Regions from separate parts of the Vibrio sp. Vb1554 genome, predicted to be linked through region 1. Evidence: predicted binding sites of a transcription regulator. Region 1 holds the regulator's gene; each other region holds the start of a gene.
The links. The regulator PurR, encoded in region 1, represses purine synthesis genes. The targets are predictions, from matches to a motif close to TNANGNAAACGTTTNCNTNA.
Positions count from the first base shown of each region.

Region 2: pckA (phosphoenolpyruvate carboxykinase (ATP)) is a predicted target of PurR. The motif match lies at 1,849-1,868, and genes of this name have one in related genera.
Region 3: folD (bifunctional methylenetetrahydrofolate dehydrogenase/methenyltetrahydrofolate cyclohydrolase FolD) is a predicted target of PurR. The motif match lies at 3,261-3,280, and genes of this name have one in related genera.
Region 4: metK (methionine adenosyltransferase) is a predicted target of PurR. The motif match lies at 4,390-4,409, and genes of this name have one in related genera.

Region 1 covers NZ_JAWPOJ010000012.1:14,827-22,760, forward strand. The annotation lists gene R8N28_RS11995 (alpha/beta fold hydrolase) at 1-502, shown strand, start outside; gene R8N28_RS12000 (DUF2007 domain-containing protein) at 534-854, opposite strand; gene R8N28_RS12005 (TVP38/TMEM64 family protein) at 875-1,561, opposite strand; gene R8N28_RS12010 (TfoX/Sxy family DNA transformation protein) at 1,676-2,266, opposite strand; cyclic di-GMP riboswitch class I at 2,383-2,472, opposite strand; gene purR (HTH-type transcriptional repressor PurR) at 2,760-3,764, opposite strand; gene torD (molecular chaperone TorD) at 4,233-4,880, opposite strand; gene torR (two-component system response regulator TorR) at 5,147-5,857, shown strand; gene elyC (envelope biogenesis factor ElyC) at 5,930-6,715, opposite strand; gene cmoM (tRNA uridine 5-oxyacetic acid(34) methyltransferase CmoM) at 6,830-7,621, shown strand; gene mukF (chromosome partition protein MukF) at 7,624-7,934, shown strand, end outside.
Region 2 covers NZ_JAWPOJ010000006.1:101,193-109,126, forward strand. The annotation lists gene pckA (phosphoenolpyruvate carboxykinase (ATP)) at 48-1,676, opposite strand; gene hslO (Hsp33 family molecular chaperone HslO) at 2,013-2,888, opposite strand; gene hslR (ribosome-associated heat shock protein Hsp15) at 2,920-3,306, opposite strand; gene gspC (type II secretion system protein GspC) at 3,560-4,486, shown strand; gene gspD (type II secretion system secretin GspD) at 4,523-6,541, shown strand; gene gspE (type II secretion system ATPase GspE) at 6,541-7,934, shown strand, end outside.
Region 3 covers NZ_JAWPOJ010000010.1:87,322-95,255, forward strand. The annotation lists gene R8N28_RS10715 (LysR family transcriptional regulator) at 1-806, shown strand, start outside; gene R8N28_RS10720 (NupC/NupG family nucleoside CNT transporter) at 1,064-2,263, shown strand; gene folD (bifunctional methylenetetrahydrofolate dehydrogenase/methenyltetrahydrofolate cyclohydrolase FolD) at 2,331-3,191, opposite strand; tRNA gene R8N28_RS10730 (tRNA-Arg) at 3,395-3,471, shown strand; gene R8N28_RS10735 (helix-turn-helix transcriptional regulator) at 3,938-4,129, opposite strand; gene R8N28_RS10740 (hypothetical protein) at 4,332-6,518, opposite strand; gene R8N28_RS10745 (hypothetical protein) at 6,764-6,946, opposite strand; gene R8N28_RS10750 (UvrD-helicase domain-containing protein) at 7,890-7,934, shown strand, end outside.
Region 4 covers NZ_JAWPOJ010000018.1:76,802-84,735, forward strand. The annotation lists gene R8N28_RS15640 (ligand-gated channel protein) at 1-1,119, opposite strand, end outside; gene R8N28_RS15645 (LysR family transcriptional regulator) at 1,260-2,153, shown strand; gene tkt (transketolase) at 2,245-4,239, opposite strand; gene metK (methionine adenosyltransferase) at 4,555-5,709, shown strand; gene R8N28_RS15660 (DUF2189 domain-containing protein) at 6,112-6,909, shown strand; gene R8N28_RS15665 (SprT family zinc-dependent metalloprotease) at 6,977-7,474, shown strand; gene endA (deoxyribonuclease I) at 7,625-7,934, shown strand, end outside.

The DNA of each region.
Region 1 (7,934 bases):
TGTTCGAAACCTTGCTGAATTGTCATCAGAGCGCGTACGTTCGATGGTGCTCGGCGGTGCTGTCACAAGGCTTAACACTCGTTCTCAGATATTGGTGAAATTAGGTAATTTTTGTAAGCATATCCTACCGTACATGTGGCTCTACAAACTGTTCGCTTATATTGTTATGCCTCAAAGAAGCCAACGAGAATCTCGCCACCTTTTTATTCGCGAAGCCAAGAAGCTTTGCCAAAAAGAATTTAAACGTTGGTTTATTCTCGCCGCTGATGTAAATCCGTTAATGAAATATTTTAAAGATCGAGAGTTACCCATTCCGACTCTTTACTTAATGGGCGACAGGGATTACATGTTTATTAAACCTGTCAAAGAAATGGTTGCAGCACATAAGCTCAGCATTCTACGAGAAATCCCGAATTGTGGTCATGTATGCAATGTAGAGCGTCCAGAAGACTTCAATCAACACTCCATCGAGTTTATTAAACAGCAAGCTGTATGTGCTTAAAACTGAGTGCATCCACTGAATAGGAGAGCCGCTATAGCTCTCCTAGTTGATATCCACATTGCCAACATGCACCAAATTGCCCTTCGTTTATTTCATGACATTTTGGGCATTGCCAATCTTGATACTCATGCCTATCGGATTGTTTTCGATATGCTTTTACTATTTCTTCAGCTTTCATCTTTTGTGCAGTGTCAAAAAGCCACACATAAGGATCGGTATCATCACCAAACGGCAGTTCTCCTTTTAAGCCGAAAATACCTTCTCCACGAACTTCACAGTAAATTTGTTCCACTTTAAGCAGCTCACATACAATGTGTGCTTCTGCTGGGTTTTTAGCGATAAATATTTTCATCAAAATACCCACTTCACCAATTACGAGTTTTGCTGACTTGGTGTCGGCCTTACTTTATTCATAACCCATTTAGTGATGATTGGAAATAGTCCCAATAGCGCAAAAGACGCTAATACTGCGGGTGAAACAATGCCCGATAGGCTTTCAATTGTTGCTAATTGAGTACCTGCATTCAGATATACGGCTGTGCCTGGCAGCATACCTATTTGGCTAGTGAGATAAAATCTACCTACAGACATCGGCGTTAAGCCCATCAGTAAGTTGATTAGAAAGAAAGGGAATACAGGGATTAGACGCAAGGAAAATAGATAAAAAGCTCCGTCTTTTTCGACACCTTGATTAATTGCGTTGAGTTTATTTCCGAATTTGTTTTGTACCCAGTCACGCAATAAGTATCGGCTGCTCAAGAAGGCCAGTGTTGCCCCCATAGTGCTAGCGAAAGAAACCAGTAGCAAGCTTGTCCAAAAACCAAATAAGGCTGCACCAAGTAAGGTGACTACTGCCGCTCCTGGGATAGAAAAAGCGGTAATTGCAATGTAGGTAAAAAAGTAAATCGCAGCCGAGAATACAAAATTCTGATCGATGTATGTAGTTAGTGCTTCTTGTTGGGCTTTTGCATTCTCTAAGGTTAAATACTGGCCAAAGTTAATACCTAAAAAGACGATAGCCGCTAGTAGGATGAGACCTAAAATCAGTTTCTTATTCATAATTTTGATTCCAATTTGGGATATATGTAATAAGACAGTAGGAAAACCGAAAAAATTTCACAAAAAAACCGCAGATTAGACTGCGGTTTTACAAGATAGTTTTTAGGCCGACTTTTATTGGAGGCCGTTCATCAACTCATCTCGGCGAGCTTGAGGTACCACACTCCAATGAGTGCCGTTGATAGCACCTTCTAGTGCCCATAGCAACTCAATGTTGACGGTTGCAGAGTGCGTATCTCTTATCGCTTTATAGGCGTTAAGCGCACCTTCCTCTTCAAGCTTCTCTACGGATTCGATGCCGGCTTTTTTTAGCATGCGCTCGGTAGCCAGTCGTAAGTTAGGCAAATCTTTCAAACGGTTAGGCTTTGTACTTGCTTGCTGTTCTTTCTCAAGCTTTGCCTTTTTCAATGATTGATTCGCTACTTCGATTAAGCGTTCGCTTGATTCCCATAAATCGCTGGAAATAGCGTAGTACTTTGTAACGACTGGGAAGCCACGTTTTTTATAAACGTAAGGCTTTAGCCCTTGTTTCTCGAAGTCAGATGAAGTTTTTTGGTCTGCTCTGATATGAAGCTGATTGTTTACCACTAGTGCAAACATTGTTTCATCAGCGAATAGTCCGAAGCCACCAAACATTGAGCGCGACTTGATATTACCAAGTGCCTCAAATAGCTTCATAGAGTCTTTGAGTATCGGTTTATCCATGTTTTGTTATCTCGGTGTAATTAATATTACGCCACCAAAAGTCAGGTCCGAGAGAGTAGCAAACATGCGTAAAAACAATGTCATTACAGAGTAAAGTCATTGCTTACACACTTGCCATCGGTAACCCCGCTACCTTCCATATCGTAATATGGTTCAGGCCGGAGGCTTTGCGTCCCACTCTTTCGAATGGTTTGCCCTGTGCGTGACACAATGAGCATACTTCTTATATTGAATTAACATCACGGTTTAGCGTTAAAAGTGTGATTTCGGTTCAATAAAAATGATAGATTGAATGCTCTATTTTGCATATGGAAAGGTGTAAATTGGCCTTTGAAAAGTAGTTCTTAATATATATTACATTTATATAAAACAGGGAGTTAACGTTAGTCAATTGTTATTAGAGCAGTGTGAAGTATTAGAGAATGCTTAATTTTCCCAAAAAAATAAGCACCCCTATAGAGCGCTTATTTAACACGGTTAAATACAGTGAAATTTAGTTCATTTTTTTCACAGTATTTCGAATTACAAGCTCAGGTTGCATTTCGAAAATTCGTTTTTCGTGTTCTTTATCTTTGATACGCTCAAGTAGAATTTCGAATGCATTTTTACCAACACGACGCTTAGGTTGGTGGATAGTCGTTAGCGGTGGAGAGAAGTATTCCGCAAGCTCGATGTTGTCGTAGCCGATCACTGAAATATCTTCAGGAATTTTGATCCCGTTTTGTTGCAAGCGGCTCATTAGGCCTAGAGCCATTGTGTCGTTAAAACAGAATACCGCCGTCGGGCGCTTGTCCATTGCGGTAATTTTATCTGCAACTAATACGGCCGTATCACATTCAAAGTTACCTTCAAGGATCCAGTCTTCATTTACAGCTAGGTTCGCTTCGCTCATTGCGCGACGGAAACCTGCAATGCGCTCTTGGCAAGCAAGCTTTTCAAAATGACCGCTTAGACAAGCGATATCCGTATGACCATTGTCAATCAGATGTTTGGTTGCAATGTAGCCACCTTCTTCTGAGTTATCCATGATCTTGTCTGCTTGTGAGCTCTCTGGGCCCCAATCCATGACCACTTTAGGAATGTCCGCATGACGGTCAAGCATCTCTTTTAGTTCTTCGGTTAAGTCAGAACACATCACAAGGATGCCATCAACGCGCTTTTCAGCCAGCATACGAATGTAATCGCGTTGTTTTTCGTAAATCCCGCCTGTGTTACATAAAATCAGAGTATAGCCTTGGCGGTAACAGTAGCTCTCAACGCCATCAATCACTTCTGAGAAAAATAGGTTAGTTGATTGAGTTACTAACATGCCAATCGTACGAGTTGAGTTGCATTTTAGGCTGCGTGCAACGGCACTTGGCGCGTAATTCAGCTCGTCAACGGCTTTCATTACTTTTTCTTGCGTTGCTTCTGCAACGAAACGCGTTTTATTGATAACGTGCGAAACTGTCGTAGTGGAAACGCCGGCTAAGCGAGCAACGTCTTTTATCGTGGCCATAAATGGTGTCCTGTATCGAGCTACTGAAATATGTCGTATTGGATGTACCTGATGCTCTAATGGTTTCACACCTAGCAATCTAAAATTGGCGCTAAGTGTCTCGGCAGCGGTTGATCCAAGTGCGACAAAAGGGTGCGTAGCAGCATCGGTCGATGAATTTTATCTTTTTTCTATCTGATGAGAAATTGCCATCAACCTGTTAAGAAAACACAAAAACCGCTATATTTCAGCGGTTTACATATAAATCATATTTAATCGTTTGCGCTCACATTTTAGCCCTATGTGGACTGACTAGCAATGTTTTCAGCAAGAGATTTGTGTATTTGAAGTCACATTTTGACTGCTAAATAACCAAGCGTCTTTGCGCTAAGTTAAGGCAAACGAATATTATACCCAAGTTACTTACAATTGGTCACTTTCAGGCATACAGGAAGCCCGATAGGCAGGCTCCCTAAAAATAGGCGGCAATTATTCACCAAGAAGGTAGGCGCTGTCTAGTTTACAAAATGCAACTAATAGTTTCGCGACACTCGAGTAAAATCCAAATTCGTCGAATTTTTTACATTTGTCTGAAAACTGAGGTAACCAAGACATCAATTGTTGCTGGATAAAGTCGTTTTGTTTAACGAAGGCTTCTTCCATGTGTTTTTCTTGTTCAAGCTCGTTTGAGCGGATAATCATGTTCCCGAGAAAGTCGAGCTCAACGGCTAAGTGATCCGCAGGTTCCTTTAGGTTTTCGTCTACTTGAACGCCAAATTCAGCCATCAACTTTTCCATTTCCTCAGCTGGCTTGTCATTCAGTAAACCTGATTCACCAATGTACATGGATGCGTAAGGAAGAGCGCCGTATTTTTCTGTCTTCAAAAACAGTTCACAAAAGTCAGCTGCAAGCTCTAGTTGTGCATCTTCACGATCTTGTAACCGATTCAATGCATCAACTAGGCTATCAACAGCTGGTTTCAGCGACTCATTTTCACCTAAACCTGCGAGAAAACTGCGAATTTCAACACTGTGATAGGCTTCCAATTCTTTCTCTGTTAGTTCTTTTGCGAACAAGCTCGAAAACCACCAGTAAATTTCAGCGCGTTTTTCATTAAAAGCTTTCACTTCTTGCATTTTGGGCTCCTGAATGATGCTTCAAGTCATGCATCACAAAGTCAATTAGGGATATCCCCTAAGTGTAATCAATTAAAATGAATAGCAGTAACTATAATTGTTATGTTTTATGGTCAAAAATGACCGTTTATTAATAGCAATGGGCAAGCTTGTTTTGAATCAATAAAAACGCTAAATCTTGCGTTTTAATGTATCTATGACTAGAAATGTTACTAGTTATGAATAGAATACGTCTTGGATAATAAGAAGACAGAAAAGTGGTGTAAATGAGCTATCACGTATTAGTCGTAGAAGATGATGTTGTAACTCGTAGTAAGCTTGCGGGATATTTCCAAAATGAGGGCTACCAAGTCAGCGAAGCAGAGAGTGGCGCAGAAATGCGTGAAGTTTTGCAAGCGGGCGATGTAGACCTGATCATGCTGGATATTAACCTGCCTGGTGAAGACGGCCTGATGCTTACTCGTGAGTTACGTAGCCAATCGGATATTGGTATCATATTAGTAACAGGACGCACGGATAGCATTGATAAAATCGTAGGCCTAGAAATGGGTGCTGACGATTATGTGACAAAACCTTTTGAACTGAGAGAGCTGTTAGTTCGCGTTAAAAACTTGCTGTGGCGTATTTCAGCAGCGCGCAGTGGCAGCTCGAAAGCGAATGAAACCAGTGAAGAGCACATTGTGCGCTTTGGGGAGTGGACATTCGACATTCAACGTCGCGCACTTAGCCGCAACGGTGAGCCAGTAAAACTAACTAAAGCAGAGTATGAACTTTTGGTGGCATTATCGTCTTACCCTAACCAGGTGTTAAGTCGTGAGCGTATTTTGAACATGATCAGCCATCGAGTGGATGCGCCGAATGACCGCACCATTGATGTTCTTATTCGACGTATGCGCGCAAAAATGGAGTTCGATCCTAAGAACCCACAGATTTTTGTAACGGTACACGGCGAAGGCTATATGTTTGCTGGTGACTAGTTTGAACATAACTCAATCGTAAAAAGAAAAAGGAGAGCTTCGGCTCTCCTTTTTTGTGGCTTCAAGATAATACTAGTTTGCTTCAACCATTGGTGTTTGGCCGACAGTATCACGCAACCTTTGCCAAATACTGCCCAAGTACTCATGCCAATAAAGCTCTGTTTGTTCTAAGTAACGCGCTTTAGGTGAGTATTTATCCCAAGGTTGACTGATTTCGCTAATAGCTAAGAAGTTGGTCGGAGCTGGGATTGGTTTAATGCCTGCTGCGTTGAACTCATACAATGCACGGCTCATGTGGCTTGCAGAGGTGACTAACACAATCTCCTTTTGCTGAACGAATGCAGCCGCTTGACGTGCCTCTTCCCACGTATCCTTTGCATCCTCTAATAAAATGATATCGGATTTTGCTACACCTAAGGCTAGGGCAACGTTCGCCATCATTCTCGCGTGGCTAATTTCAGATCCGCCAGCATAGCCGGATAAGATTAATTTCGCGCCTGGATACATTCTTAAAATACGAATGCCCTCAGTTAAGCGCATTAATGCTGCACGGCTTAACTGCGAGGTGGGTGGAATTTCGTCATCGATAACATGACCATTCCCTAAAACCATCACGTAGTCGATGGTGCCAGAAACTGGCAAAAAGGCTTTATGCTCTCGCTCTAACGGCATAAGAAGCTTGGTTGAAACAGGTTGGAAGGCAACAAGAAAAATGCCAACAAAAGAGAATAGAACAACGAAGCAGCCAGTTTTACGTTTTGTAGTAAAACTAATGAGAGCAAGACCCAACAAGCCTATCAGCAGCAATGCCGGAAGGGGCATAAGCATGGCTGACACTACTTTTTTCAGCTCAAACATACATAAATAGTCCGAAAAAACATCAATTGATAATAAAAATGAGGGTATCCCTCTTTATTCCTGCTTTCCTTGTGCCAGAATAGCGGCACAATCCGTTATGATAACTCAGCAGAAGTGACAGAAGACCGCAATTTCGACGATATCGCCCACAAATTTGCAAAAAATATTTACGGCTCCGATAAAGGGGAGATCCGCCAAATCATTGTGTGGGAAGATTTTCTACAGATTCTAAGTGAATTAGATGCTGACCAGCAACCCCTAGAAGTGTTAGACGCTGGTGGTGGTTTGGCACAAATGTCGCAAAAGCTTGCTAAGCTCGGACATCGAATCGCTTTATGTGATCTATCTTCGGAAATGCTGCAGTTGGCTAAGCAGGATATTGAAAAAAACGGTTTGCTTGAGCAGTATCGCCTGATTCATTCGCCTGTCCAATCCATCGGTGAACATATTGATGGACGGGTCGATCTGGTTATGTTCCACGCTGTGATGGAGTGGCTGGTTGATCCTAAGGCCGCACTTGAAACAGTTCTAGAACAAGTAAAACCGGGAGGCATCGCATCAGTCATGTTCTACAACCACCACGGTTTAGTCTATAAAAACGTGGTTTGTGGCAACATTCCTCATATATTAGACGGCATGCCTCACCGAAAAAGATTTAAACTACAGCCGCAAAAAGGCTTAAAACCTGAAGAAGTCTACCAGTGGATAGAAAATTCAGGTTTTAATATTTGTGGCAAATCTGGTATTCGCTCATTTAGTGATTACATAGGCAATATGGAATACATGGGTGATTACGAGTTTGAAGATGTGTTGGCGCTAGAAAAACAACTTTGTCGACAAGAGCCATACCTCTCATTAGGCCGCTACATTCATGTGTGGGCTAAAAAGAACGATAAACAGGAATAACAATGAGTGAGATGACTCTCAATGCTGCAGAGCAACCAATCGATGAGCTGGTTGGCTGGGTTAAGCAGCACGATTTCTCGTTGAACCTGACCACAGAGCGATTGGCATTTTTGATAGCCATTGCCGTACTGAGTAATGAAAGGTTCGATGAAGAACTGGGTGAAGGTGAACTGCATGATGCATTTGCCATCGTCACTCGACTATTTGATGAGACCGGCGAAGCCTCCGCTTTTCGTGCGAACAATGCGATCAACGAGATGGTTAAGCAGCGTCTTATGAGCCGTTTTGTCAGTGAGATTACTGACGGAGCGAG
Region 2 (7,934 bases), on a different contig from region 1:
TAATGCCAACTTTTCACTGCGTTTACGCGACGTCGCGGTTACTCGATTTAATCAATCTGAGGACCAGCCGCAACCAGGGATTTACCTTCAGCGTTGTCTGTGTACTTATCAAAGTTATTGATAAAGCGCGCTGCTAAATCTTTCGCTTTGCTTTCCCACTGAAGTGGGTCAACGTACGTGTCGCGAGGGTCTAGAATGCTAGGATCCACACCTGGTAGTGACGTTGGTACTTCAAGGTTGAAGATTGGAATGTGCTTAGTTGGTGCTTCTTCAATCGAACCATCAAGAATGGCATCAATAATTCCGCGTGTATCTTGAATAGAGATACGTTTGCCAGTGCCGTTCCAACCAGTATTCACTAGGTAAGCCTCAGCGCCTGCTGCTTCCATGCGTTTAACCAGTACTTCTGCGTATTTAGTTGGGTGAAGCGTTAGGAACGCCGCGCCGAAACAAGCAGAGAAAGTTGGTGTTGGCTCAGTAATACCGCGCTCTGTTCCCGCTAGTTTGGCGGTAAAGCCAGACAGGAAGTGGTACTTAGTTTGCTCGGGTGTCAATTTAGATACTGGAGGCAGTACGCCAAATGCATCGGCTGATAGGAAGATCACTTTATTCGCGTGACCGCCTTTTGATACTGGCTTAACGATATTATCGATATGGTAGATAGGGTAAGAAACACGTGTGTTTTCTGTTTTCGAACCATCATCAAAGTCGATAGAACCATCGCCACGTACTGTTACGTTTTCTAGCAGTGCATCACGACGAATTGCATTGTAGATGTCCGGCTCTGCTTCTTTCGAAAGTTTGATGGTTTTTGCGTAACAACCACCTTCGAAGTTGAAGACACCGTCATCATCCCAGCCGTGCTCATCATCACCAATTAGCGCGCGTTTAGGATCAGTCGACAGGGTCGTTTTACCCGTACCAGATAGACCGAAGAATACCGCTACATCGCCATCTTTGCCCATGTTAGCGCTACAGTGCATTGATGCGATGTCTTTTAGTGGAAGGAAGTAGTTCATCATGGCGAACATACCTTTCTTCATTTCACCGCCGTACCAAGTACCACCGATAAGTTGCATGCGCTCGGTTAGGTTAAATACGGTGAAGTTTTCTGAGTTCAGGCCTTGCTCTTCCCATTTTGGATTAGTGCATTTTGCGCCATTCATTACTACGAAGTCTGGTTCAAATATCGCTAACTCTTCTTCCGTCGGGCGAATAAACATGTTTTTAACGAAGTGCGCTTGCCATGCGACTTCTGTGATAACACGAATGCTCAAACGTGTATCTGGGTTTGCACCACAGTAACCGTCAACAACAAACAAGCGTTTGTTAGAAAGCTGGTTTGTGACCAGTTCTTTTAGCTCGTCCCACACTTCAGGAGTGATTGGTTTGTTATCATTTTTCACTTGATCAGACGTCCACCACATATGTTCTTCTGTCGTAGCGTCTTTGACGATATATTTATCTTTTGGTGAGCGACCAGTAAAGATGCCAGTGTCAACGGCAACCGCACCTAGTTCAGTAACCACGCCGCGCTCATAACCGGTTAGGTCTTCACGCGTTTCTTCCTCAAACAACATTTCGTAGCTTGGGTTGCGAATAACCTCTTTTACGTTATGCAGTCCGTGCTTGGTTAGATCAAGTGTTGCAGCCTTAGTATGTTCCATAACGGTCATAGGTGCTCCTTATAAGGATTTTGTAGGGATTTTGTAAGAATGTTTTAATTTTAATCTGCTCACCATGCTAGCAACGGGGCGGGGAGAAAACAGGGAGATAGCTCAAAATTTACCCATGATTTCAATAAGGTTTTAGGTAACCCGTCACATATTGGTGGGAATAGTCTATCGTGCACGCAATCCTTTGCGCTAGGGCAAAATCATTATTAATTGTTTAAAATTAAGCAGTTGTTTTATTACGCTTGAGGCTAGTTATTACGAGGGGTTGATCACAAAAAGGCCAGCATTAAGCTGGCCTTTTGTAGGGTAAATTACGTGCTTGATAAGCTATGTAAATTAATGCAGGGTTTTCTTGTCTGTAGAAGCTTGTGCATACAGTTCAGTGACTTCAGATTCGTCGAACGTATAAGTTGTGCCACAGTAATCACAATGTAAAGAAACTGATCCAACTTCTGCCAAAATGTCATAAATTTCAGCTTTCTCAACGGTGATGATTGCTGCACCGCTACGCTCACGAGAACAGCCACAATGGAACTCGACAGGTTGCGGCTCGTACAGACGTACTTTGTCTTGGTTATATAGTCGATACAATAACTCGTTCGCTTCTAAACCAAACAATTCTTCATCTTTTACTGTGTCAGTGAGCTGCTCTAGATGTTCGAAATCATCTGGAGAGCCAGTGCCGTCAGGGATCACTTGAATCAACATACCTGCTGCGTGTGCTTTGCCTTCATGCTCACCAGTGCGGATCCATAGGCGCGTTTTTAACTGCTCTGAGTTTGCAAAGTAGCCTTCTAGCACTTCTGCTAAAGTGTCACCTTCTAATCCAACGACGCCTTGGTAACGCTCGCCGTTTTTCGGTTCGATGGTGATCACAAGGTAGCCCTTACCCATTAGATCGTGAATGTTTGCGTCATCGGCAATATCGCCTTCCCAGCGAGCTACGCCACGAACACGTTGGTTATGGTCACCGTTGATAACGGCAAGAGACACAGGACCGTCGCCTTGTAGCTGGATGGTGATCGAACCTTCGAACTTAAGAGTGGCAGTTAAAAGAGTAGTTGAAACGAGTAGCTCACCCAGCAGTTTCTCTATTGCTGCCGGATATTCCTTGCTGGAGATAACACGTTGGTACGCTTCATCCAATTGTACCAACTCGCCACGTACTGAAAGATCTTCGAATAGGTAGCGGTTTAAAACATTATTTGCCATGGAGTGCTTTCCTCGTTGGTAATTCCGGCTTTTATTGGTGTTTGAACTTAATGATGTCTCTGCGCTGCTTTTTATCTGGGCGGCGTTCCGGACTTGGGTTGTGGGCATTAAGCTTACGTTGAGTCGCGTGTTCCTCACGTTTCGCGATACTCTCATTGGTTTCGCGATATAAGGTTTGTGCGATGGGAGCGCCTCGGCGTTGATCTGAGATTTGTTCGATTATCACGATTTTTTCTTCGTTGCCTTGACGAAGTCTGACTTCAGCGCCCACTTCAACGATTTTACTCGGCTTGCTTCGTTGGCCATTATAGTGGACTTTACCGCCATCGACCATGTTACGCGCGATGGAGCGGGTTTTGTAAAATCTTGCGGCCCATAGCCATTTATCTAGCCTAACGGCTTCATTTAGGGAACTCATAGAACACTACGCTATCTAATCACTGCCCGAATACGGCAATGAGTGATGGATTATTCACCTACAGATGGAGTCAAGGCGTATTTTTTTCAAGGGAGTTGGCAAAAACTGCATAAGAAAAAGGTATGAAAGACAACTTGTGATATAGTTCACTGCTCTTTGTTGAGTAATAATTTTATTGCAAATTTAGCAATTTAAAGTCGATAGCTATCGTTATAGCTTAAATGACGGACGTTAGAATAAAGGAATCCATTCAGTGAAACGTTTAGAGCTAAGTGCAGGATTATCAAGCAGACCGCTACTGGCTCAGATCAAGTCCAATCATTATACCATTCAAGCCAAACTTAGCTTGTTGCTTACCTGTCTGTTTATTGCGATAACCGGATGGATACTTGGCAAAATTGTGTGGTTAGCCATACCTCAATCGTCGGAAGTGCCGCAATGGCGTCCATCGGCGAGTAGCGTTGCTGCGAGCAATAAAGGCGACGCGATAGATTTTAATGCCCTTCAGAATGCCAACCTATTCGGTAAATACACTGAGCAAAAAGCGGCGGTTGTAGAACAGCCTATTGTTAAAGACGCCCCTAAGACGCGCCTTAACCTTACGCTGGTCGGTGCGGTTGCAAGTAGTGATGCCAACACCAGCCTTGCTGTTATTGCTAACCGAGGTAAGCAAGCTACGTACGGTTTGGGTGAAGAAATCGAAGGGACACGTGCGACACTAAAAGCGGTATTGGTGGATCGCGTCATCATTGATAACCAAGGTCGAGACGAGACCTTAATGATGGAAGGTATAGAATATAAGAAGCTATCTGAATCGCCGCAGGTAGCTAGGGCGCAAGCTCAGCGAGCAGAAGCAGCGACGTCTGACGTTGGAGAGAAATTAGAGCAAATCCGCGAGGAAATTGCGAAAGATCCACAAAGCGTTTTTAAATACATCACCATTTCACCCGTCAAAAAAGACGGAGACATTGTTGGTTATCGAGTATCACCTGGTCGTGATGCCGCATTATTTAATGATGTAGGGCTACAACCTGGCGATATTGCGGTTCAACTGAACGGGATCGATTTAAGTGACCCGTCTTCTTCAGTACAACTGATGCAAGTGATGAGCGATCCGCAAGAATTAAATTTAACTGTTGAGCGAGACGGCCAACAGTACGATATCTATATCCAATTGTAAGACTTAGGCAACCGGCGTAAGTTCAGGGAGACATACGTGAAACATTGGTTCAGCAAAAGTGCTTGGCTACTAGCAGGAAGTTTACTCTGCGTACCAGGTGCAATGGCAAACGAATTTAGTGCGAGCTTTAAAGGCACTGATATTCAAGAATTCATCAACATAGTGGGTCGTAACCTCGAAAAGACCATCATTGTTGATCCTTCAGTACGCGGTAAAATCGATGTCCGCAGCTATGACGTTCTTAACGAAGAGCAATACTACAGCTTTTTCCTTAATGTCCTTGAAGTATACGGTTACGCAGTCGTAGAAATGGACAATGGGGTACTTAAGGTTATCAAAGCAAAAGACTCAAAAACCTCAGCAATCCCTGTGTTAGGTGATGGCAGCGCGCAAGGCGATAGTGTTATCACTCGAGTTGTCGCGGTGCGTAATGTGTCGGTTCGAGAGTTGTCTCCTCTACTTCGTCAGCTGATTGATAACGCCGGTGCCGGTAACGTGGTTCATTATGATCCAGCGAATATTATCTTGATTACTGGTCGTGCGGCAGTAGTGAATCGCTTAGCAGAGATCATCAAGCGTGTTGACCAAGCCGGTGATAAAGAAATTGAATTGGTGGAGCTGCGTAATGCATCTGCTGCTGAAATGGTACGCATTGTCGAAGCACTGAATAAAAGTGCGAATCAGAAAAGCACGCCAGAGTTCCTTGAACCTAAAATTGTGGCCGATGAACGTACTAACGCGATTTTAATTTCTGGTGATCCAAAAGTAAGAGCCCGCTTGAAACGTTTGATTCGTCAACTTGATGTTGAAATGGCGACAAAAGGTAACAACCGAGTTGTGTACCTGAAAAATGCGAAAGCTGAAGACTTGGTGGATGTATTGAAAGGTGTTTCCGATAACCTGCAAGCTGAAAAGCAAGCCGGTCAGAAAACATCAGGTGCATCGCGTGGTGAGGTCGTCATTGCTGCTCACGCTGCAACTAACTCGTTAGTTTTAACAGCGCCACCAGATATTATGATGGCATTACAAGACGTCATTTCTCAACTCGATATTCGTCGTGCTCAGGTTCTTATTGAAGCGTTAATTGTCGAAATGTCTGAAGGTGATGGTATTAACCTAGGTGTTCAGTGGGGTTCATTAGAAACGGGTGCTGTAATTCAGTACGGTAACTCAGGAGCCCCGATTGGTCAGGTGATGGTTGGTCTAGAAGAAGCAAAAGATCAAACCCGAACTGAATACTATACCAACTCTAATGGCGAACGAACGCCATATGATGTTACTGAATCAGGTGACTACTCTACGCTAGCGTCAGCACTTAGCGGAGTAAATGGTGCGGCAATGAGTATTGTCATGGGTGACTGGACAGCGCTAATTAGTGCTGTTGCTTCTGACTCCAACTCAAACATTCTATCTTCTCCGAGTATTACCGTAATGGATAATGGCGAAGCATCATTTATTGTGGGTGAAGAGGTTCCGGTTATTACGGGCTCTACGGCTGGCTCAAACAACGACAACCCATTCCAAACGGTTGACCGTAAAGAAGTCGGTATCAAACTCAAAGTAGTGCCACAAATTAACGAAGGTGACTCTGTACAGTTAAACATTGAACAAGAAGTTTCCAACGTATTAGGCGCAAACGGTGCGGTTGACGTTCGCTTTGCTAAACGACAGTTAAACACCTCTGTCATGATCCAAGATGGTCAGATGTTGGTTCTTGGTGGTTTGGTCGATGAACGCGCACTTGAAAGTGAGTCTAAAGTGCCGCTATTGGGTGACATTCCGGTACTTGGCCATCTGTTCAAGTCAACTAGCACGCAAACAGAAAAACGTAACTTGATGGTGTTCATCAAGCCGACGATTATTCGCGATGGTGTGACGGCCGACGGTATTACGCAGCGTAAATACAACTTTATTCGCGCAGAACAGCTTTACAAAGCGGATCAAGGTTTGAAGTTGATGGCTGACGAGAAGATCCCGGTTATGCCAGCCTTTGGCCAGGAGCGTCAGCACCCAACAGAGATCCAAGCGTTTATTGATCAAATGGAAAACAACTAATGGTTGATATGTTAGACACAGCGCCAAGTATGCGTCGTCTGCCATTCAGTTTTGCCAACCGCTTTAAACTGGTGCTGGAGACAGAGCATCCTGAGCGTCCACCTATTCTTTACTATGTCGAGCCGCTTAACCCTGCGGCTCTGGTTGAAGTCCGTCGTGTATTAAAGAAAAGCTTCGTACCGCAACCTATCGATAAAGAAGCCTTTGATAAAAAGCTGACTGAAGCATATCAACGCGACTCGTCTGAAGCGCGTCAGTTGATGGAAGATATTGGTGCTGATAGCGATGATTTCTTCTCTTTGGCTGAAGAACTGCCGCATGATGAAGACTTATTAGAATCGGAAGACGATGCGCCAATCATCAAATTGATCAACGCCATGTTGGGCGAAGCGATCAAAGAAGGTGCGTCGGATATTCATATTGAGACGTTCGAGAAAACCCTTTCGATTCGTTTCCGTGTCGATGGCGTATTGCGTGAAGTTCTGACCCCAAGTCGTAAGCTAGCGCCTTTGCTGGTTTCTCGTGTGAAGGTTATGGCTAAACTAGATATCGCAGAAAAGCGTGTGCCTCAAGATGGCCGTATTTCGTTGCGTATCGGTGGTCGTGCGGTGGACGTGCGTGTATCGACGATGCCGTCCTCTCATGGGGAGCGCGTGGTAATGCGTCTGTTGGATAAAAACGCGACTCGTCTTGATTTACATAGTTTGGGCATGACCCCTTCAGTGCATGACAACTTCCGTCACTTGATTGGCCGCCCTCACGGTATCATCTTGGTGACGGGCCCGACAGGTTCTGGTAAATCCACCACCTTGTACGCTGGCTTGCAAGAGATCAATAGCAACGAACGCAACATTCTAACGGTTGAAGACCCGATCGAATTTGATATTGATGGCATCGGTCAAACTCAGGTGAACCCAAAGGTCGACATGACGTTTGCGCGCGGCTTGCGTGCCATTCTGCGTCAGGACCCGGATGTGGTGATGGTCGGTGAGATCCGTGACTTAGAAACCGCACAAATTGCAGTGCAAGCGTCCTTAACGGGTCACTTGGTAATGTCGACTCTCCACACCAACACCGCAGTGGGTGCGATTACGCGTCTACGTGATATGGGTATTGAGCCATTCCTTATTTCTTCTTCGTTATTAGGGGTGCTAGCGCAGCGCTTAGTTCGAACGCTTTGTCCAAGCTGTAAAGAGCCGTATGAAGCCGATGCGGAACAGAAAAAACTGTTTGGTATGGAAGCGCATGAACCGTTAGAACTGCACCGAGCAAAAGGCTGTGAAGCGTGTAACCAAAAAGGCTACCGAGGTCGAACAGGTATCCACGAGCTCATTATGGTTGATGAGCAAGTACAAGAGTTGATTCACCGAGAGTCTGGTGAGCAAGAAATTGA
Region 3 (7,934 bases), on a different contig from region 1:
GTATCAAGCTTGTTCAACGCACTACGCGAAGCTTTACGCCGACTGAGGCAGGGAAAACCTTTTTTCATCACTGTGAGCAAGTGGTACAAGCGGTGAGCAGCGCCACATTAGAGATGGAAACCCAGCGGGATGAAGTAGCAGGTTTGGTACGTCTTGGGTTGTCGCAATCATTTGGTACCTTACACATTATTCCAGCGATTCAAGAGTTACGCGAACTGTATCCTCAACTTCAAGTGGAAGTACATCTGTTTGACTATAAGGTCGATATGTTAGCCGAAGGGCTCGATTTATGGGTAACCAACAACGAGCATTTGCCTGAAGGTTACATTGCGCAGCGTTTGACGGATTGCCAGTTTGTTGTTGCGGCATCGCCAGATTACTTATTGAAACATGACACGCCAGCAGAACCGGATGACCTATCTGCTCACAACTGCCTCATATACAGAAGCTGGGAGCGTGACTATACGGGGTGGGCGTTTACCAAAGATCAGCAAGAATTGAACGTAAAAGTCTCGGGTAACTATTCAGTGGATCTGGCAGAAGCCGTTCGGGATGCGGCTATTGCAGGTTGGGGTATTGCCTACCTTGCCACTTACTTGCTGGGGGATGAGTTTAGAACGGGTAAGTTAATACAGCTGTTACCTGACTGGAAAGCCAGCCAGTCGATGCCGTTTTATGCGGTATACCCAAGCCGGCAGCATATGCCAAAAAAAATATCCGCAGTGATTAACTTTATCAAACAGAAGATCGGCAACCCTTGTCATTGGGACCAACGTTTGGCGCCTTACATCTCTATTCCTAAATAACAGGATCAATGACGTTTTAGAACGACACATAAGGTGATTCACTTCACAAAAATTTTTCCTGAACCAGAAACATATTTTCCATATGGAAATAATTAAAATAAGCAAACGTTTATCTTTAATAAATTCAATTTGTTATTTTGTTGGTCAGTTATTGGTCGCTTAAACTTTTCACACTGTTAACATCCTCAACTTGCAGCATTTTGAGTCCGCTATACAATCCGGTGCCTTCCATATCCCCCTTCTGTCGGATTCATTTTATGAACTCAATTATTGGTATCGTAGCCATACTATTCCTAGCATGGCTACTTTCTACAAATAGAAAAAATATAAAGCTGAGAACAGTGTCGTTTGCGTTTGCTTTGCAGGTACTGTTTGCGTTGTTGGTTTTATATGTACCAGCAGGACGAGATGCGCTGAATTCAGTGAGCAGTGTTGTGTCGAATTTGATCAACTATGGTCAAGAGGGCATTGCGTTTTTATTCGGTAATTTGGCGACAGGGGGCTTCACCTTTGCGATCAATGTTCTGGGTATCATCGTTTTCTTCTCCTCTCTTATCTCAGGTCTTTATCACATTGGTGTGATGCCAAAAATCATTAACTTTATCGGTGGTGGTATTCAAAAGCTGCTAGGTATCGGTCGTGCTGAGTCTTTGTCTGCTACGGCGAATATCTTTGTTGGCACCATTGAAGCACCATTAATGGTAAAGCCTTACCTAAAACACATGACTGACTCGCAGTTCTTTGCAGTTATGACAGGTGGTTTAGCGTCAGTTGCTGGCGGAACGTTGGTTGGTTACGCATCACTGGGTGTCGATCTCAACTATCTTATTGCTGCTGCATTTATGTCAGCACCTGCCGGCTTGTTGATGGCAAAAATTTTAATGCCAGAAGATACGGATAAAGCAGCAGATATCGACATTAGCCAAGTTGAAATTCCACGTGCAACCAACGTAGTAGAAGCATTAGCCGATGGTGCCATGGCGGGTGTACGCATTGCTGTATCGGTCGGTGGTACGTTACTGGCGTTTATTAGTGTCATTGCAATGCTAAACGGCATGTTAGGCTGGATAGGTGATCTGATTGGGACACCATTAAGTTTTGAGCTCATCCTAGGTTTTGTGTTTGCGCCAGTCGCTTGGTTGTTGGGTATACCATGGCAAGAAGCAACCACAGCAGGCTCGCTGATTGGTAACAAGATTGTGGTGAATGAGTTCGTCGCTTTCATCCAGCTTGCAGAAGTGAAGTCTCAACTTAGTGAACACTCACAAGCAATCGTGACGTTTGCTTTGTGTGGCTTTGCAAATATCTCAAGCATGGCGATGCTGATTGGTGGGTTGGGCTCTTTGGTACCAGAAAAGCGTGCATTTGTTTCTAAGCATGGTTTCCGTGCGATTATCGCTGGTGTCATGGCGAACTTAATGAGCGCTTCTATTGCGGGCGTGATTTTAAGTCTGTAATTGAAATAGATATCAACAATTAGCAAAAAGGCTCCTTGCGGAGCCTTTTTCGTATCTGAAATTTACGTTATTTGTCTGTGTGGAACTGTTCGCAAGCGAGCATCGTGTTCTCAATTAAACTTGCGACGGTCATTGGGCCAACGCCACCAGGAACAGGAGTAATAAAGCTCGCACTTTCACGTGCTTTGTCGTATTCCACGTCGCCAACTAGTTTGCCTGAATCAAGACGGTTAATACCGACATCGACCACCACTGCGCCTTTTTTAATCCACTCACCAGGGATGAAGTTAGGCTTACCAACCGCAACCACGACAACGTCAGCTTGACGCACATGACTCTCTAGGTCTTTGGTAAAACGGTGACATGTTGTTGTTGTGCAGCCCGCAAGCAGCAGCTCAAGTGTCATTGGACGACCAACAATGTTTGATGCGCCAACCACAACCGCATGTTTACCACGTAGCTCAATGTTGTAACGGTCGAGTAGGGTAATGATGCCCTTTGGCGTGCAAGAGCGAAGCTTTGGAATACGTTGCGCAAGACGGCCAACGTTATAAGGGTGGAAGCCATCCACGTCCTTCTCTGGGTGAATGCGCTCTAAAACATGTGTTGTGTCTATGCCCGCAGGAAGGGGTAATTGCACTAGAATGCCGTCAATTTCATCATCGTTGTTTAATTCATCAATCAGAGCTAGTAACTCTTCTTCTGAGCTAGACGCAGGAAGGTCAAAAGACTTAGAAACAAACCCAACTTCTTCACATGCACGGCGTTTGCTACCGACATAAACCTGAGAAGCAGGATCTTCACCAACTAGAACCACTGCTAAACCAGGAGCACGTAGCCCAGCTTCAACACGTGCTTTAACACGTGCAGCCACTTCGGATCGAACAGTTTGGGAAATGAGAGTTCCGTCTATATTTTGAGCAGTCATGACTTTCCTTATAAATTAAGAAGGCAGATTATCTGCGGCGCATTGTCGCAGAATTTCTTATCAACATCCATACGCAAACGTTTGCTTTGTGGTGTTTTTGAACATTAAGCGTTTTAATGGACTTTTTTTAGGCATTCAGATCAGAATGTTATGAAAACCCGTTGATTTACCCGTTTGAACTCGTATAATCCTGTCCCTGTAGCGCGCCCTTAGCTCAGCTGGATAGAGCACGTCCCTTCTAAGGATGTGGTCGTAGGTTCGAATCCTACAGGGCGTGCCATTTATTTTGGGGGTTAGCAGGTTAGTACTTGCTAACCCCTTTTTCATTTCTGGTATTTCTAGTCAAGTTACTAGTCAAGTAAGCGTGTAGCTAAACGAAATCGGATGTAATCCTTTTTACAGACGGTCACTTAACACACTGTAGTTTCTAATGCTTGTGTTTAGCCGTGACTCGCTTACGGACGAATGTTAACAAGCATAATTGAGAGTGGCTGAGCGAGCCGTGAGTTTGATGGAACGTTTTAGAGAGGCGGGGTGGATGGTTGCCCAGTTCATACTAGAGCTGTATTACTAGGCTTGGATGAGAATGTTGTGTAAGTGACATTTATGCCCCATAACTTAGTTTATTGCTTCTTGGAGGCTGTCCATGAATATGCTTTATAGGCGAATTGAGTTGTTCGCCCCTTCCCACAGCTCTTCATGTTTGTACGTAAAGTCTGTGTTTTTATAGATCTCGGATTCAAGTGTTAGTACGGCATTGCGCCTGCACTTTCTTCTATCCAAGCTTCGATTGTTTCTCTTTTCCAGCCTACGATTTTCGGGCTTATAGCGGTTGGTTTCGGTAGTTGCCCAGATTTTCTCCAGCGCCATATTGTCACTTTGCTGATACCAAGGTAGTCAGCTAGATCATTGATTCGAATAAATTCTTTGTTTTTCATTTAGTCTCTCGTCGTTTAGTTATTGTCGTTATGGAGAGTCAGATATAGATGACTCCTTTTCGGTGGTTAGCCGAAGTTTTCTTAAGAATTCAAATGAGTTTTTGAACCCCTTGCTAGTGTTGTAATGATCCATGATTTCAATCAGTTACTCAATTCACCACTACTTATATTTGGTTGAACTTTAGCCATTTGATGTTATTTTTTAACTTAGTTGAATCATTTCTTTGCAAGCTAGTGCCCGCGCATCCAGTGAAATTTTCACTTTCTTAGGCTCACCTTGGAAATCACCTTCTGGCCACACATACCCTAATGACTTAATTAACGACTTGAAGAGCTTAGTAGCAGAATGCTGCGTACAATAATCTTTCCATTTGATGTCTGGTAGTAAGTGCTCATACGTCTTCTGATTCTCGTAGATTTCGATGGCGATAGACTTCACTTGAGGACGCGTTAATATGAGAGTTTCGTTTTCACCTTTGTACTTTGGATTCTGTAAAACTTGTGATTTGATGAATTTTGCTGGTTCTACGAGGTGCTTGTTTAGGTTTGCGCCACTAGGATTCCAAATTTGTTTGAATAAAGCCTTGTTCCGAAATACCTCATCAAAAAGAATATCTTCTTTAGTTATCTTCTCGAGTTGGTAGTCGCGCATAATCTCGAATTTCTTGAGCATTGCCAGTTCTTCAAACCCGACTTGGTTGCTCATGATTAGCCTGTCTGCCTCGGCTCTTGTTATGACGCGTGCGGCCAAAATAGCCTTAATTCGTGCTTTGAGATCCCTAGCCTTTAATAGGTTGAATTTAAATAGACCTTCTTCAAGTTCTTCTTTGCTCGATTGCTGTACTTGGACATTCAAACCAAGCCGCTTTAGATTCCACATCATGCTAAGGGGTTGATTTGCATTGAATAGTTTTTTCTTCTCTTCAAACTCATTACGAAGGATGTCGCGGTCGGAGTCAGTGTTACAAGGAAGAGTAGGGACATAATTGAAATATTCATTTTGAGTCAAGTAAAACGTAATATTTTTACTTGCACGGAAACGCCTTGAGAAATTCACCAATTCATCAATCCCCAGCACTAGGTCACTGACAACGTTAACATTGTCTGTATATTCAGCTTCACATGAGTAGCCAGAAGCCAGGCACGGTGATGCCATAATCATGTTGTACTTGGTGCACTCTTCTGACGGTGATGTCAGGAAATTCGATTGAGCTTTCATGTTTTTATTGCTGCCAGTGAGTACTAACACCTTGTTTTTTAATGCAACCTTTTCACAAGCTTGCCCACTCTTATCCGTCAACCCCATGTCTATCATTGTCATGCGCATTGACTTTAGAGAGTCGAAAAGGATGACATTCTCATCTTTGAGCTTGTTAGATGTGTTGCTAAAAGCGGCAAACTTATTTGCGATAGTTACGTTGATGTTGGCGTATGGGTTTTGCATCGAACGGATGACTAGGACACTATTACGATTCTTACGCAACCATCGTAAAGTGGTATCTGTAACATCTGCGTCTGCGACAACGACCTTAGGAGCCTGCTGGATAGCTAGAGTCAGAACGTCAAATACTTCGTCACGCATTGTGTCGTTATGCCCACAGACATTCGTCATAACTTTTTCGAATTCATCAATAATGAGTATGTCGCAATTGATGATGACTGAAGCCAGATGATCTTTATAGACACTGTTAACGACAACACCCAGTGATGCTGCGTTTTCTATCTCAAATAATGAGGAATTTTTGTAATTTTCTGCTCCAACAGATTCACACAGCTGTTTTACTAGAGGAATGAGGTACGAGAGATAGACTACCTTTTTGTCTTTATTGGCCGACCTTATCAGCGGCTGCAATCCGTGTTTTGTTTTCCCTGAGCCAGTCTGGCCTAGCAATACCGTTGTATCATATTGATTGTCTTCAATGAGGTAGCTGATATTGTCGAACGACTCAACGTCAACTAACTGGTCAAATTCAGTCACTTTCGTCGCATCACTAAGCATCGATTCATAATTGGCTTTTGTTTTCTTTAAGGCTTTGAGTAGCTTCTGATAGCTATTCGAACCAGCATCTAGGTAGTGAGATAGGCAAGATTCTGAAGTCTCGAAATGGAGTGGAATTTTTTGAATCAGACTCTTAGATATGGAGTTTGCGAGCTGAGTGCTTTCGAAAATTTTGTAGCCTTCTAGTAGTGTTTGGACGGTGCTGAGCCTGTCAAAATGGATTCCCGTTGCCAAATCAAATATAGGCAAACGACCTTCTTCGGCGTTCTGTGCGAGTACTTTCTCTGAAAGGTCAGGGTGCTTCGTAGAATCGATTACTATTTCAACGTCACGAATATTGGCTTGTTTGTAAGACTTTGCTATCTCAAAAATATTGTTACTTCCATACATCGGAGCAACGATCCTTCGGTCAGGATTCTCATAATTAATACCATTAGAGATGAGAATGGAGACTTTATGTTTTTGGAGGTTTTTGATTCCGATGTGTTCACTAGTTGTTGATTTATTTAGAATTTTCATGGTGTAATTTATTATTTTTGTGGTTTTTGGGTAAAGTTTGTCTGACGCCAGATACACGATGACTCAGTATCTGAACGCTAGATCAAGAAGATTGAATGTTTGTCGAACTAAGTCTGCTATGTAAGCAGAGCTGCGCCACTCAAATCGTTGAACCAGTTTGAGGGGGCATTGGGTAGAAGCAAGTCATCTCGAAACCAGCCAAGCCATAACTTAGTTTTGAGATAGTCCATGTCGTTGGGTAGAAGACGCTGGCAACCAGCCGCGAGCCAAGCTTTCGACTTGACGATAATGTGCTCCATAAGAGAGGAGTATTCTCTGGTTGCGTGGGTAGGGTAGATCCTAAAATCGATTAAAAATTGGTGAGCTCTGGAGACTCTTTCAAGGTTTCGCATGATTACATTTCGTTTATTTGAGTAAATCATAATCACCTGAAATATGGCCGTCAATTCGCTATTACTTATAAAATCAATGAATTAGGAAATTATTTTTGGATTCAGTGTGTAATCAACCATTTATCTGATGAATTTTTTGGATTGAGGAAATCAAAGTTAGAACGATATTTTTCAGTACTTCACACGAGGAAGTTAGTAGTTCGCAAAGTGCGGTTCGGGATTTAGGAACTGGTGAGAGGGAGGCTGAAAGACATTCAATCAAACTTTTTTTACACCAAAGATCTGATAGCTGCCCGTAGGTCGCTTGAGTTTGAGTGTTTTCCTAAATGAGCCACTTTCTCTATTTATATATAAATAGAGAAAAGTGGCTAAACCAAAGCTGCGCTTTGAAGAGGCTAGACTTTTTCATGAGCGGAGCTCATGGTGTTTCTCTTACAAGTTCTTATGGGGACATAAGAGCTCGAGTTTTGGAAATCATCAGGCTAACTGGTTAGCCTGATAGATTCAGTTAAAACAAGGCACATTAATATTTAGGCTGTTTGAGTACAATCGCACCATGCAGGAGAACTGGGTTTCAACCAAGTTCGGAATTTTACATGCTAGCAAGTCATGTTCCGCGTCATGTGTGGCTCTTAAATGAGGTACACAGTTCTACCATAGTGTGTTCGAGACTTTTTAGTTGTAAGAACTCAGTCTCGATTGTCCCAGTCATCTGTTAGGTTCTTTGTTTGAGTTTCATTTAGAGAGATTGGAATCTACTTATAGCTACGTTTATTTAATTGAGTTCTGATTCATTGCTTATTGAATGTATGGCATCATGGTTTGCTGTATAGAGGTACAGGAATGTTGAATGTTTCGTAAGATCATAAAGTCAAGAGTCAATTTGCTTGGAAAA
Region 4 (7,934 bases), on a different contig from region 1:
TCTCCATTCATCTTCAATGAAAACAGCCCACTGCGTATTCGATGTTTCAGTCTTCGATGACGCTTTGTTGGAGGTGAAATCCTCAAGCTCTGCATGAGTAGCGTCCACACCCGTCGTCAACGTATGGTTTCCAATACCAGTCACCAAGCTCGATTTGAACGTGGTGTTGGTGATCGTCATCTCACGAGATTTGTTCTCGCTCTCTTCTCGCTGTAAGTAAGTATCTGAAATTCCCACCGAATCCCAATCACCGTTGTGGCTTACCGTTACGTAATTACGACGATATTCATTCAGTGAATCTTCACACCCACCACGACACCCAGTGGTCGGCACTGAAAGGCCCACATTACCACGACGACTTTGTGCCGAGGTGCCACCTTCTAATTGCACCGAGTGGCGCTCATTAATCTGGTAAGTCAGCTTTGAAGAGATACTCTGCATATCTTTATCTTCATAACCGTATTCGATGTCATCTTCTTCTCTGGTTGTGTACTGACCATATACTTGGAGAGATAAATTTTCAGCCAACGGACCATTAACGAAAAAATTCGCGCTCTGCTCTCCCCCTGAGCGACTATTCTCTTGTAGTACCGTGCCCAGTTGAACATTACCCGTCCACTCTAGCGCATCTTTTCGTGTGATGACGTTAATCACACCACCAATCGCATCAGAACCGTAAAGCGTCGACATTGGGCCACGAATAACTTCGATTCGCTCAATCGCTTGAAGAGGAGGTAACCAACCTTGTTCGATACCAGGGCCGTCACTATTTGGACGAGTTTCACGCGTACTTTGACGTTTACCATCGACCAGTATCAAAGTGTATTTAGAACCCATACCACGGATACTAATGTCGGTGGTATCACCACCACCTGTCACGACAACACCTGGCACACTTTTTAGTGCATCAGTCACATCGCGGTAATAACGGGAGTCCAACTCCTCACGTGAAATCACACTAATACTTGCAGGCGCGTCCGCTTGAGATTGCTCATAACTTGATGCAGTTACAACCACTGTTTCCATTTTAGAAACTGCATCATTGGCAAAAACATGAGGGACACTGACGAAGGCTAAAATACCAGTTGCGGTAATAACTGGCAGTCTAAGAGTAGACATCTACATCTCCATAATTGATAATGATTATTATTTTCGAAAGTGAATTATTCACAAATAGAATGAGATGCATAGTGAGAGTTATGGAACGGTTCTTTCCATTTATGGAACTCGTACATAACGCAGTAAGGAGTAAAAGAAATATGCACGACTTAGCATCAATTAGAGCCTTTGATGCGCTCAATCAGCATAAAAGTTTGACAGCCGCTGCTAAAGCCCTTAATCAGCCAAAATCAACGCTAAGTCGTCGCTTGGCACAATTAGAAGAAGACTTCGGTCAGGCTCTAACCGCCAGACAAGGTAATCGATTAGTTCTGACAAGAGCTGGAGAAATCTTTGCCCACTACAGCCGCCAGATTCTTGAGTTAAGCGAAGAGAGTTATGATGCACTGCAAGGTTTAACGAACCAAGTTTCAGGGCCACTGCATATTGTTTGTCATACTGCCTTAGTTAGAAGCTGGCTCGGCGGCGTACTCAATCGTTTTCTTGCTGATAATCCCGATGTTAGAGTTCAACTTACCAGTGACTTTTCTGAGGCGCATCATGACCCAGATTTGTTCATCTGGCTCGGTGAACGTAAAGAGCTAGACTGGCGAAAAGAAGTGCTGGGGGTATTTCGCTATACGCCTTTTGCCTCTCCAAATTATCTAAAACAACATGGGCCTATACCGCACCCCAAAGAACTTGAAGCACATCCATGGATCGATTTTGGTTCAGTGCAAGAAAATGGATTGATGCTAGCACACCCTCAACACGGTGAGTTCTTTTTAGAACCCTTTGTTAGTCGCTTATACAGCGACAACATAGCAATGCAAATAGACAGTATCGCGAATGGTCATGGTATTGGACTGCTGCCGACTTGGACAGCATGCGGCTATGAGAAACATCACCCAGGGCGAATCACACCATGCTTAGAAGGTTGGGTTTCTGAGCCTATTTCCATTAACTGCTATACACCAGCAGGACGACCACCACTGCGCTTATCCGTACTTTTAGACTGCATTCACCAAAGCATTCCACAAGGTTGGAAAACCTGACAAAAATAAAAAGGCCATCATAATGATGGCCTTTCTAACTTTAGCATCTAACAGTTGTCGTTTACGTTCGACTGTTTAGATGGTCCTGCAATTACGCTAGCAATTCTTTAGCTGTGTTCACTACGTTTTCAGTCGTGAAGCCAAACATCTCGAATAGCTGACCAGCAGGTGCAGATTCACCGAATGTTGTCATACCGATGATACGACCGTCGAAGCCTACGTACTTGTACCAGAAATCCGCAATGCCCGCTTCAATAGCGATACGTGCCGTTACGTCTGATGGCAGTACAGATTCACGGTAAGCAGCGTCTTGTTTGTCGAATGCGTCTGTTGATGGCATTGAAACAACGCGTACTTTCTTGCCTTCTGAAGTTAGTTGCTCAGCGGCTTTCACTGCAAGCTCAACCTCAGAACCTGTTGCGATAAGGATTAGCTCAGGCTTACCTTCGCTATCTTTCAGGATGTAAGCACCTTTCGCGATGTCTGCGACTTGTTCAGCAGTACGCTCTTGTTGCGCTAGGTTTTGACGAGAGAAGATAAGTGCAGTTGGTGCATCTTTACGTTCAATCGCTAGTTTCCATGCAACTGCAGACTCAACTTGGTCACATGGGCGCCATGTGCTCATGTTTGGAGTTACACGTAGAGACGCCATTTGCTCAACAGGTTGGTGAGTTGGGCCATCTTCGCCAAGACCGATCGAATCATGCGTGTAAACTTGGATGTTCTGAATTTTCATCAGCGCAGCCATACGCATTGCGTTACGAGCGTATTCCATGAACATTAGGAATGTTGCGCCGTAAGGAACGAAACCACCGTGCAATGCGATACCGTTGATGATAGCAGTCATACCGAATTCGCGTACACCGTAGTGGATGTAGTTGCCAGAGAAGTCCTCCGTTTCTAGAGACTTAGAACCAGACCACATGGTCAGGTTAGAAGGCGCTAGGTCAGCAGAACCACCCATAAACTCAGGAAGCATTTGACCAAACGCTTCTAGTGCATTTTGCGATGCTTTACGTGATGCAATGTTCGCTGGGTTTGCTTGAAGATCGGCAATGATTTGGTTCGCTTTTTCTTCCCACTGTGCAGGAAGTTCGCCGTTTAGACGTCGTTTAAGCTCTGCCGCTTCAGCAGGGTAAGCTGCAGCGTATGCCTCGAATTTTTCATTCCAAGCTGCTTCTTTCGCGGCGCCCGCTTCTTTTGCATCCCACTCAGCGTAAACATCTGCCGGGATCTCAAATGGGCCATACTCCCAACCTAGGTATTCACGAGCCGCTTGGATCTCATCGTGACCTAGTGGTGCACCGTGACAGTCGTGCGAACCAGACTTGTTAGGAGAACCGAAACCGATAATTGTTTTGGTACAGATAAGCGTAGGACGTGGGTCCGCTTTTGCTGCTTCAATTGCTGCGTTGATCGCGTCTGAGTCGTGACCATCGACTGCTGGGATTACATGCCAGCCGTACGCTTCAAAACGCTTAGGTGTATCGTCAGAGAACCAGCCTTCAACGTGACCGTCGATAGAAATGCCGTTGTCATCCCAAAACGCGATCAGTTTGCCTAGACCTAACGTCCCAGCAAGAGAGCATGCTTCATGCGAGATGCCTTCCATTAGACAGCCGTCACCCATGAACACATACGTAAAGTGGTCAACGATATCGTGACCTTCTTTGTTGAACTGTGCCGCTAGTGCTTTCTCTGCGATCGCCATACCAACAGCGTTAGTGATGCCTTGACCTAGAGGACCCGTTGTTGTCTCGATACCAGGCGCGTAGCCGTACTCTGGGTGACCTGGGGTTTTTGAGTGCAATTGACGGAAGTTTTTCAGATCGTCAATAGATAGCTCGTAACCGCTTAAGTGCAGTAGAGAGTAAATAAGCATTGACCCATGACCGTTTGACAGCACAAAGCGATCGCGGTCGGCCCACTCTGGGTTTGAAGGGTTATGGTTTAGGTGAGAGCGCCAAAGAACTTCAGCGATATCAGCCATACCCATTGGTGCGCCTGGGTGGCCTGAGTTAGCTTGTTGAACACCATCCATGCTTAGAGCACGAATTGCATTGGCAAGATGTTTACGAGACGACATGTCTGCTCCTGAGTACATTAAGCGAAACGAAAAGTAGGTCATAATTCTCTCAAAGCCCTGTTGGGTGTGCAAACGTTTTCCAGTCCAAAACCTCACAAATATTGCACCTTTCGCGCCAAATCGTTCGAAGTTCTTAAAATTATCAATAAATCAGGCAAACGTTTGGTTATAACAAAAACCAAAAAAGAGCTTGTAATTCGAGCAATCAAATTTAGAATAGACGTCTAGATGTAGATACACCTACAAAAATTAGTATTAATTTGCGCTGGAGAGTTTATCATTCCCCAGTTTTAAACCAGATATAGTGGAGCTAACATGGCTAAGCACCTGTTTACTTCTGAGTCAGTATCAGAAGGTCATCCAGATAAAATTGCAGACCAGATTTCTGATGCGGTTCTTGACGCGATTCTAGAGCAAGATCCAAAGGCTCGTGTTGCATGTGAGACTTACGTTAAAACCGGTATGGTAATGGTGGGTGGTGAAATCACGACTTCAGCATGGGTAGACATCGAAGAGTTAACTCGTGAAACCGTTCGTGAAATCGGCTACGTACATTCAGATATGGGCTTTGACGCAGATTCTTGTGCGGTACTAAACACAATCGGTAAACAGTCGCCAGATATCAACCAAGGTGTTGATAAAGCTGACCCTAAAGAACAAGGTGCAGGCGACCAAGGCATCATGTTTGGTTACGCTTGTAACGAAACTGAAGTACTAATGCCAGCGCCAATTACTTACTCTCACCGTCTTGTTCAAAAGCAAGCAGAAGTTCGTAAAAACGGCACACTACCTTGGTTGCGTCCTGATGCAAAATCTCAGGTAACATTCCAATACGATCAAGGTAACATCGTTGGTATCGACGCGGTTGTTCTTTCAACTCAACACTGTGACTCAATCTCAACTTCAGACCTGCGTGAAGCGGTAATGGAAGAGATCATTAAGCCAGTGCTACCTTCTGAGTGGATCAACAAAGAAACAAACTTCTTCATTAACCCAACCGGTCGCTTCGTAATCGGTGGTCCTATGGGTGACTGTGGCCTAACTGGTCGTAAGATCATCGTAGATACCTACGGCGGCGCAGCTCGTCACGGTGGCGGTGCGTTTTCTGGTAAAGATCCATCAAAAGTTGACCGTAGTGCAGCATACGCAGCACGCTACGTAGCGAAAAACATCGTAGCGGCAGGCATGGCTGACCGTTGTGAGATCCAACTTTCTTACGCAATCGGTGTTGCTGATCCAACGTCTATCATGGTGGAAACGTTCGGTACTGAGAAAGTATCTCACGACATCATCATTGAAGCGGTTCGTCAATTCTTCGACCTACGTCCATACGGTCTACAAGAAATGCTTAACCTTCTTCAACCTATCTACAAGAAGACAGCGGCTTACGGTCACTTCGGTCGTGAAGAATTCCCGTGGGAAGCGACAGACAAAGCTGCACTTCTACGCGATTTCGCTGGCATCAAATAATCAAGCCAAGCAAGAATCAATCAAGCCCTCGCCTATGGCGGGGGCTTTTTATTTTCAGCAACTTTTATCCAGCCATTTCGGCTCATACCGCCCTGCCCCACAAAGCAGTCCTGTTTCTCCCTCATTTTTATACCGAATAAATTTTAAGCAATTATTTGTAAATTATCCCATCTCCGCCAATAGTTAAAATATTGTTAACTCCAATTTAAATAGAGACGTCGGATGCTGGCGACTGTGGAAGCAACACTTAAGTAAAGACATGAGTCAGGCATCTTTATGGCTGATACCAAACTAAGCCAATGCTCAGATGTAAACTTGAAAAAGTCGCTTCAAGTTTGACTGAACAAAAACCGCTGTCAGTTGGTATAAGCGGATAATGTGGGAATAAATCAAGGAGGAGTTATGCCTCGAACTGTTAATCCATCGGACTTCCACAACAAACGAAAGGAAGTGCCAGACAACGAATACGCCAGAACCATACCGTGCAATACGGTCAATCTTTCTGCACCTTTTCATTGGCTCGCATTAGGTCTGCATGATTTCGTGCGAATGCCGCTTATTAGTGCTTTCTATGGCATCTGTTTTATGGCAGCTGCGATAGGCATTGTTTTGCTCGTACAGTGGCAAGGCACACACTTAGTCGTCATGCCCAGTTTGATTGTTTACATGTTAATTGGTCCGTTTCTCGCGCTGGGCTTATATGATGCCAGTTGGGAGAGAGAGCGCGGACACAAAGCAAGCTTGTTCCATTCAATGAAAGCGATCGGTCGTAACTCAACATCTCAATGGGCGTTCGCCGTGTTACTCGCAGTGTGTATGATATTTTGGATGCGCATTGCCGCTCTACTTCATGCACTCTACCCTTCTGTTCAAGGGGCACCTTTAAGTGAGTTCCTACCCTTCCTTGTCATCGGCTCTTTAGTTGGCTTTGTTTTGGCTTGTGTGGTGTTTAGCATTTCAGCCTTTTCTATTCCGCTCATGATGGAGCGTCGCGTAGACATGATGACCGCTGTGTTTACCAGCTTTAATGCCGTGAAATCCAACATTCCAGCAATGATTGTTTGGGCAGCGATCATCTGTGGCGGTATTCTTATCGGCTTTGCGACCTACGGGATCGGAATGTTGTTTACCATGCCAATTCTAGGCTACGGTACATGGCACGCTTACCATGCGACCATCAAGAAAAAACACACACCATAATTAACTGATGCTATGATCTGGCCCTCGCAATGCGGGGGCTTTTTTATTTGATTTATCGAGGTGAATTGTGGATATAGAACTCAGCTATAAAGCCAAGCAAGTGATGGCGGGATGTATCGCGATGGCGGAACAAGCTTTCAAACGTTCTTTCCCGATTCCAACAATCACCTTCGACGTCCGTGGGAAAGCGGCAGGAAAAGCCTACCTTCAATTAAATCAAGTACGCCTAAACCCTGTTTTATTTCGCGAAAACACCCAAGCATTCTTAGATGAAGTCATTCCTCATGAAGTAGCACACCTGATTACTTATCAGGTTTACGGGCGAGTTAGGCCTCACGGCAAAGAATGGAAAGGCGTCATGGAAGCCGTATTTAACGTACCAGCCAAAACCACTCACAGCTTTGAAGTAAAATCCGTTCAAGGTAAAACCTTTGAGTATCGTTGTGGTTGTATGACCTACCCTCTCTCGATTCGCCGTCATAATAAAGTGCTGCGCAAAGAGGCGACGTACTCTTGTCAAAAATGCCGCCAACCACTTAACTTCACCGGTATTCAATTATCGTAGCCCTTACCTCATAGTGTTACTTGCGTTCCCAAAATAAAGATCGATTTGATCAAAACCTTCCCTTCGCCAACTATTGTTAACTTACTCATCACTAAAGCTATTTTATGCGTGTTATCATGAATAAAGTCATACTTTATAAAGACTTTTATCATGAAATACTTATTCTCTCTGTTGCTTATCTCGCTTTCTAGCACTGCGATTGCCGCTCCACCGAGCTCATTCTCTGCAGCCAAACGTGAGGCGGTCAAAATTTATCAAGACCACCCAACAAGCTTCTACTGTGGCTGTAACATTCAATGGCAAGGCAAGAAAGGCTTACCCGATTTAGCCTCTTGCGGTTACCAAGTCCGTAAACAAGAAAAACGGGCTGCACGAATCGAATGGGAGCACGTTGTTCCTGCGTGGCAATTTGGCCACCAGCGTCAATGCTGGCAAGATGGCGGACGTAAAAACTGTAAGA